2 regions of the Streptomyces sp. NPDC058145 genome follow, and region 2 is predicted to be linked to the other one. Evidence: riboswitches for the same ligand, from Rfam matches in the RefSeq annotation. Region 2 holds a riboswitch; the other holds the start of a gene.
The links. Region 2 has a riboswitch for glycine ahead of gcvT (glycine cleavage system aminomethyltransferase GcvT). Riboswitches for the same ligand answer to the same signal wherever they lie in the genome.

Region 1 (4,015 bases), on a different contig from region 2:
GGCGGAGATCGGGCCCACGCCGGTCTCGGGGCCGGCCGCCGGCTGCAGCGGGTGGTTCGGCAGGTACGGCGCCAGGTGCGACCGGACGCCCACCGGGCCGACGCCGGGACCGCCGCCGCCGTGCGGGATGCAGAAGGTCTTGTGCAGATTCAGGTGCGAGACGTCGCCGCCGAAGTGACCGGGCTTGGCGAGGCCGACCAGCGCGTTGAGGTTGGCGCCGTCGACGTACACCTGGCCGCCGGCCTCGTGGACCTGGGCGCAGATGTCGGCGACGTGCTCCTCGAACACACCGTGCGTCGACGGGTAGGTGATCATCAGTACGGACAGCTCGTCGCGGTACTGCTCGATCTTCGCCCGCAGGTCGGCGACATCGATCTCGCCGTCCTCGGCGGTCTTGACGACGACGACCTTCATGCCGGCCATCACGGCGCTGGCCGCGTTGGTGCCGTGCGCGGAGGAGGGGATGAGGCAGACGGTGCGCTGCTCGTCACCGTTGGCGCGGTGGTAGCCGCGCACGGCCAGCAGACCCGCCAGCTCGCCCTGCGAACCGGCGTTCGGCTGGAGCGAGACCTTGTCGTAGCCGGTGACCTCGGCGAGACGTTCCTCCAGCTCGCGGATGAGCGTGAGGTAGCCCTCGGCCTGCTCGGCGGGCACGAAGGGGTGCAGCTGGCCGAACTCGGGCCAGGTGACCGGCTCCATCTCGGTGGTCGCGTTGAGCTTCATGGTGCAGGAGCCCAGCGGGATCATGCCGCGGTCGAGCGCGTAGTCCCGGTCGGCGAGCCGGCGCAGGTAGCGCAGCATCGCGGTCTCGGAGCGGTGCTCGTGGAAGACCGGGTGAGTGAGGTAGTCGTCGGTGCGCAGCAGGGCCTCGGGCAGGGCCTCGCCGGCCGCCGCGTCCAGCGCCTCGATGTCGCCCTCGACGCCGAAGGCGGTGAAGACGGCCGCCACCTGAGCCCGGTTGGTGGTCTCGTCACAGGCCAGGGAGAGGAGGTCGGCATCGACGAGACGCAGGTTGACGCCGTTGTCCCGGGCGGCGGCCGCGACCTCGGCGGCCCTGCCGGGCACGCGCGCGGTGAGGGTGTCGAAGTAGGCGCCGTGCACGATCTCGACGCCGCCCGCCTTCAGTCCCTCGGCGAGGATCGTGGCGTAACGGTGGGTGCGGCGGGCGATGGTCCGCAGTCCCTCGGGGCCGTGGTAGACGGCGTACATGCCGGCCATCACGGCGAGCAGCACCTGGGCGGTGCAGATGTTGCTGGTCGCCTTCTCGCGGCGGATGTGCTGCTCACGGGTCTGCAGCGCCAGGCGGTAGGCCTTGTGCCCGTCGGCGTCGACGGACACGCCGACGAGACGGCCGGGCAGGCTGCGCGCGAACTTCTCGTGCACCGCCATGTAGCCCGCGTGCGGCCCGCCGAAGCCCATCGGCACGCCGAAGCGCTGGGTCGTGCCGACGGCGATGTCCGCGCCCAGCTCGCCCGGCGAGGTCAGCAGGGTGAGCGCGAGCAGGTCGGCGGCGACGGTGACGAGGGCGCCCAGCTCGTGCGCCTGGTCGATGACCGGCTTGATGTCGCGGACGGCACCCGAGGCGCCCGGGTACTGGACCAGCACGCCGTTGATCTCGCGCTCGGCGATCTCCGCCGGGATGCCGTCGGAGAGGTCGGCGACGACGACCTCGACGCCGGTCGGTTCGGCGCGCGTCTCGATGACGGCGACGGTCTGCGGCAGGGCGTCCGCGTCGACCAGGAACAGGCCCTTCTTGTTCCTGCCCATGCGCCGGGACAGCGCCATGGCCTCGGCGGCGGCCGTGCCCTCGTCGAGGAGGGAGGCGCCGGACGTCGGCAGCCCGGTCAGCTCGGCGACCATGGTCTGGAAGTTCAGCAGGGCCTCGAGCCGGCCCTGGGAGATCTCCGGCTGGTACGGCGTGTAGGCCGTGTACCAGGCCGGGTTCTCCATGACGTTGCGCAGCACGACCGGCGGGGTGAAGGTGCCGTAGTAGCCAAGGCCGATCATGGAGCCGAGGACCTGGTTGCGGTCGGCGAGCGAGCGCAGCTCGGCGAGCACCTCGGCCTCGGTGCGGGCACCCGGCAGGTCCAGGGCGTCGGCGTTCTTGATCACATCCGGGACCGCGGCGGCGGTGAGCTCGTCGAGCGAGCCGTAGCCGACGTGCGCGAGCATCTTGGCCCGCGCCTCCTGGTCGGGCCCGATGTGGCGCTGCTCGAAGGGGATGCCCGCTTCGAGCTCGGAGAGCGGGGTGCGATAGGCGGTCATTGCGGAGGCCTCCTGGTCTGACACGACCTTCGAGGGGCACCCCGGTACGGATACCCCGACGGCCTCCCCCTCTGTCATCTCGACCTGAGAGCTTCACCGGCGGCCCGAGGGCGCCGGCTTTCACCGTCGGTGAGGGCGGACGCCGTCGACATCCGCCCTGCTTTCCAGAGTGACCTCGTCCGTGCGGTACGTGAGCCTGAGAGATTCCGGGGAGGATTTGCTCCTTCGGCGCCTCCGAGGTGGTCGGAGGACTCTCCCGCACGGGGTCAGCAGCCGCTGTCAGCCTACCAGCGAGGTCAACGCCCGGGCCTTCGAGTGGCCGCCTCCCTGATTGTGCTCTTTCGTAGTGCTTACGGATGAGTTGCGACCAGTGGAGGGAGAGGGACCGTGCAGACCGACATCGATCCGCGCAACCTGATCGGCCGCAAGGCGTTCGACCGCACCGGCACCAAGATCGGCACCATCGACGAGGTGTACCTCGACGACGCCACGGGTGTGCCGGAGTGGGCCGCCATACGCACCGGTCTGTTCTCCCGGGACGCCTTCGTCCCCCTTGAGCCCAGCGAGATCGTCGAGGGCGCCCTGCAGGTTCCCTTCGACCGTGCGCTCATCAAGGACGCACCCGACTTCGGCGTGGGCCGCCACCTCTCCCCCGAACAGGAACTCCAGCTCTACCACCACTACGGGCTGGACGTGGCGGCGCCCTCCCCGCTGGCGGACCACGACTTCGGCAAGCTGGCGGGCACCGAGGAGCCCTGAGCCCGCACCGCGGGGCGCGGAGAACCGCGCGCGACCACGACGAAGCCCGCATCCGGCGGACCACGGGCACCCGCTACGGATCGGCGTCGACAGCACCCGACAGGCGCGGCGGCGGACCGGCGTCCGGCACCCGCGGCAGCGGATCCCTGCCCAGTACCAGCGGCAGCGGATCCGCCGGCTCCAGCGCGGGATCCTCCACGCCGAACGTCCGCACCCGCCCCGGCTCCGACTGAGGCGTCTCGAAGCGCACCGTCACCCGGCCCAGGCCACTGCCCTGCACCCAGCCGTGGCCCCACGCGGCGTGCCGCACGTCCTGCCCGGCACGCCACTGCCGCTCGACGGGCTCCGGCCGCTCCCGCACCCTCTCGGCCACGGGCTCCTCCGGCGCCTGCGCCGCCCGCGAGGGCTGCGCCGCCTGGGCGAACAGGTCCTCCTGGGTGTAGTCGGCGAGCCCGGTGACACCCACACCGAGCAGCCGCACCCCGCCCGTGGTGTCCACGGGGTCCAGCAGCCGCTCGGCCGCCTCCCGGATCACCGCGGGGTCGTCCGTGGGCCCTCTGAGCGTCTCGGACCGGGTCAGCGTCGAGAAGTCGTACCGGCGGACCTTCAGCACGATGGTCCGCCCCGACAGCCCGGCCTCGCGCAGTCGCCGCACGCACCGGTCGGCGAGCCGCCGCACCTCGATACCGACCCGCAGCCGGTCGTGGATGTCCACGTCGTAGGTGTCCTCGACGGAAACCGACTTGGTCTCCCGCTCGGCGACCACGGGCCGGTCGTCGCGCGCCAGCGCCATCGCGTACAACGCGTGCCCGTGCGCCTTGCCGAGCAGCCGCACGAGTTCGTCCTCGCCGGCCTCGGCCAGCTCCTCGACCGTGGTGATCCCGGCCCGCCGCAGATGGTCCCCGGTCGCCGGCCCCACCCCGGGCAGGGTCCGCACCGGCATCGGCCCGAGCAGCGCCCGCTCGGTGCCGGGTTCCACGAGGACGAGTCC
Region 2 (4,015 bases):
GTGGCTCGCGCTCACCTGTCGTACCGGCCCTTCTTCTATCAGTGCCCCGCGTTTGGGGACAGCTTAAGCGCCCGTTGGCCCGGGGCCCTGTGTTCGTGCGCGGGAGCGGGTGCGTGCGGGGTGATCGCGCCCCGCGGCGGAGCGCTGACCGGCACGGCCCCGCGCCCGTCAGGTCGGCCGTCCCCGAGCCCGCCGGTCAGTGGCCGTACTGGAAGAAGGGTCGGACGTTGGATTTGAGCCAGGTGGCTACCGGGTCGTCCGTGACGTCCAGGAGGACGAGGTTGACCTGCCATTTGACCGGGGCTCTGCCCAGGGCCCGGCCGAGGGCCTCCAGGGGAAGGGCCCGCAGGTCGTCCTCCCACTGGGAGAGTTCCACGCCCACGAACATCACCGGGTCGGCCGTCTCCACGGAGGCGAGGCAGCGGCGGGCTGTGACCACCACACCGGTGCCGGCGAACTCGGCGGAGGCGGCGGAGAGGAAGTCGACCGGGTCGTCCTGCCAGTCCGGCTCGAAGAGACGGACCCGGCCACCGGTGGCCGGGCCGTCCAGCGGGGTGTGGCCGGTGCGGCAGAGTTCGGCCACCGCCTCGGGCGGCAGCGGCAGGCCGACCACTCCGTCGGGGTTCACGAGGATGCCCGCCTGCGGGGGCAGACCCCGGGCGAACTCCACCGCCGGGGCGACCGTGTACGACATGTGGGAGCCGGCGGCCAGGCGGAGCTGTTCCTCGGAGCTGAAGACCGGGACGTACACCTGGCCCTCGATCTCCATCGTGGGCAGGTCCAGCGGGCCGCTGTGCGGGCCGCCGCCGTTGGGCAGCGGGATCCACAGCAGGCTGCGGCCCAGTACCTCGGCGATCCGGCCGCCCGCGCCGGGTATGCCGAGGGAGGCCGAGAGCACCTCCTCCAGTTCGTTGCCGGGCCAACCGCCGTGCGGGTGGGGGTGCGTCTGTGCCGGAAAGTCCGCGGGAAGGTCCGCCGCCGAGAAGTCCATCTGCCTGCCGCCTGCTGGGAACCACTGCTGTGGTCCGAAAGGCTAGCGGGTGGCCGTGACAACGCTCAGCCGGATCGGCCGGCGAAGCCGATGCGGCGCAGCACGTCCGCGGCGTCCCGGTCCAGCAGCACCGCCGAGCCGCAGCCGGCGGGCAGTTCTCCGCGCTCCACCGCGCGCAGCAGACGGGCCGCCGTCCGGCGGTGGCGGCGGAAGGCGTAGCGGGAGACACCGCGGCCGCGCTCGCGCTGGCCCGCGCGGGAGGTCTCCACGGTGACGTCGAGCAGGAGCAGGTGCAGGGTGCCGCCGCGGCGCCGGGCCGCGCGGGCCAGCCACCCGCGCACCCATGCCTGGGTACCGCAGTCGTGCACGACGACTCCCTCGCCGGTGCCGAGGGCGCGGCGCAGTCCGGCGTAGTGGGAGAGCCGGACCAGGGGGCGGTAGAGCGCGTAAGGGAGGAAGCGGGGCGCGCGGGCGTCCCAGCGGTCGCGGGTGTCCTGGGAGTCGACGCGGTGGCCGGGGACCGCGCGGTGCATCAGGGTGGACTTGCCGCTGCCGGGCAGCCCGGTGATCACCACCAGGTCGTGGGGTCCGAAGAGCAGGTCGTGCGGGCTGCGCCCGGCGCGCTCGCGCAGGTCGCGGACGACCGGGGCGGGACGCTCGGCGCAGCGCTCGCGGGCCGGGGCGGAGGGCGGCTTCGGCACCGCGAGACCGGTGGTGGCGGCGTAGGCAGTGGTCCTGTTCACCGTCATCGTCCTCCCCTTGTGGGCTCGGAGACCCTTTGCCCATTGAATGTAAAGAGAAGGTAATGCGTCGGTCCAGCGGTTGGGTGCGCGTACTGCCACAGCTCGGTTACAGATGCGGGCCCTGACGGGGCGGGGCGCGGCGTGCAATGATGTGCGCGCCAACTGCATACCGGCCGCTTGAATCCGCGCGGGAGAGTTCCCAGCCAGCTCCGCTGGGACGCCGAAGGAGCAAGTCCCTCCCTTGAATCTCTCAGGCCCCGTTACCGCGCGGGCGAGGCACATCTGAAAAGCGGGCCGCTGCGACAGTGGCTCCACCCAAGGTGCAAGCCGTGACCACTCCTCGCGAGGATCATGGCGAACCTCTCAGGTTCCGATGACAGATGGGGAGGAACGTTCCTCGCCTGTCATACCTGCACCCTGGGAGACGACCGACCGATGAGCAGTACCGAACCCACTGGACCGCGCCGTACCGCGCTCGATGCCCTGCATCGCTCGCTCGGTGCGACGATGACCGACTTCGCCGGCTGGGACATGCCGCTGCGTTACGGATCCGAGCGCGACGAGCATCTCGCGGTGCGGACCAAGGCCGGTCTCTTCGACCTCTCCCACATGGGCGAGATCACCGTGACCGGGCCGCAGGCGGCCGACCTGCTGAACTACGCCCTGGTGGGCAACATCGCCTCCGTCGGCGTCGGCCGAGCCCGCTACACCATGATCTGCCAGGCCGACGGCGGCATCCTGGACGACCTGATCGTCTACCGGCTGGCCGAACACGAGTACATGGTCGTCGCCAACGCCTCCAACGCCCAGGTGGTGCTGGACGCGCTGACCGAGCGTGCCGAGGGCTTCGACGCCGAGGTGCGCGACGACCGGGACGCCTACGCGCTGCTCGCGGTCCAGGGCCCCGAGTCCCCCGGCATCCTGAAGTCGCTGACCGACGCCGACCTGGACGGCCTGAAGTACTACGCGGGCCTGCCCGGCACCGTCGCCGGCGTGCCCGCCCTGATCGCGCGCACGGGCTACACCGGCGAGGACGGCTTCGAGCTGTTCGTGAAGCCGGAGCACGCGGTGGAGCTGTGGCAGGCGCTGACCAAGGCGGGCGAGGGCGCCGGCCTGGTGCCGTGCGGACTGTCCTGCCGGGACACCCTGCGCCTCGAGGCGGGCATGCCGCTGTACGGGCACGAGCTGACCACCTCCCTGACCCCCTTCGACGCCGGGCTCGGCCGGGTGGTGAAGTTCGAGAAGGAGGGCGACTTCGTGGGCCGCGAGGCGCTCACCGAGGCCGCCGCCCGTGCCGAGCAGAACCCGCCGCGCAAGCTCGTCGGCCTGGTCGCCGAGGGCCGCCGGGTGCCGCGCGCCGGGTTCGCCGTCGTCGCGGGCGGCACGGTGATCGGCGAGGTCACCTCCGGCGCCCCCTCCCCCACCCTGGGCAAGCCGATCGCGATGGCGTACGTCGACGCGGCGCACGCGGCGCCGGGCGCCGAGGGTGTCGGCGTGGACATCCGGGGCAGCCACGAGCCGTACGAGGTCGTGGCGCTCCCCTTCTACAAGCGCCAGAAGTAGACACTGAGCGCGGTCCGTCCACCGGGCATGACCCTGCGCACATCCCCGCTGCTCAGCAGCAGGCCCAGCAGTCCCCCATTCATCAGCACTCCCGCGCGTACAGGAGAATTCAGGCCATGAGCAACCCCCAGCAGCTGCGCTACAGCAAGGAGCACGAGTGGCTGTCGGCCGCCGAGGACGGCGTCTCGACGGTCGGCATCACCGAGTTCGCGGCCAACGCGCTCGGCGACGTGGTCTACGCCCAGCTCCCCGAGGTCGGTGCCACGGTGTCCGCGGGTGAGACCTGCGGCGAGCTGGAGTCGACCAAGTCGGTCTCGGACCTCTACTCGCCGGTCACCGGTGAGATCACCGAGGTCAACGAGGACGTCGTCAACGACCCGTCGCTGGTGAACTCGGCCCCCTTCGAGGGCGGCTGGCTGTTCAAGGTACGCGTCACCGAGGAGCCGGCCGACCTGCTCTCCGCCGACGAGTACACCGCCCAGAACGCCGGCTGAGGAGTCGTAGCCGTATGACTGTCCTGAACACGTCCCTGCACGAACTGGACCCGGAGATCGCCGCCGCGGTCGACGCCGAGCTGAACCGCCAGCAGTCGACGCTGGAGATGATCGCCTCGGAGAACTTCGCGCCGCTCGCGGTGATGGAGGCCCAGGGCTCGGTGCTGACCAACAAGTACGCGGAGGGCTACCCGGGCCGCCGCTACTACGGCGGCTGCGAGCAC

Region 1: it holds a riboswitch for glycine, as region 2 does, so the genes downstream of both, gcvP (aminomethyl-transferring glycine dehydrogenase) here and gcvT (glycine cleavage system aminomethyltransferase GcvT) in region 2, are expected to answer to the same signal.

Annotation. Positions count from the first base shown of each region.
Region 1 is NZ_JBHVUH010000003.1:641,703-645,717, forward strand. Features, by position in the region: gene gcvP (aminomethyl-transferring glycine dehydrogenase) at 1-2,265, opposite strand, end outside; glycine riboswitch at 2,440-2,534, opposite strand; gene ACFVVO_RS09890 (PRC-barrel domain-containing protein) at 2,653-3,024, shown strand; partial or broken gene ACFVVO_RS09895 (DNA polymerase IV) at 2,946-4,015, opposite strand, start outside.
Region 2 is NZ_JBHVUH010000011.1:47,009-51,023, reverse strand. Features, by position in the region: gene ACFVVO_RS24815 (enhanced serine sensitivity protein SseB) at 197-991, opposite strand; gene ACFVVO_RS24810 (AAA family ATPase) at 1,057-1,734, opposite strand; glycine riboswitch at 1,913-2,010, shown strand; gene gcvT (glycine cleavage system aminomethyltransferase GcvT) at 2,170-3,297, shown strand; gene gcvH (glycine cleavage system protein GcvH) at 3,414-3,791, shown strand; gene glyA (serine hydroxymethyltransferase) at 3,806-4,015, shown strand, end outside.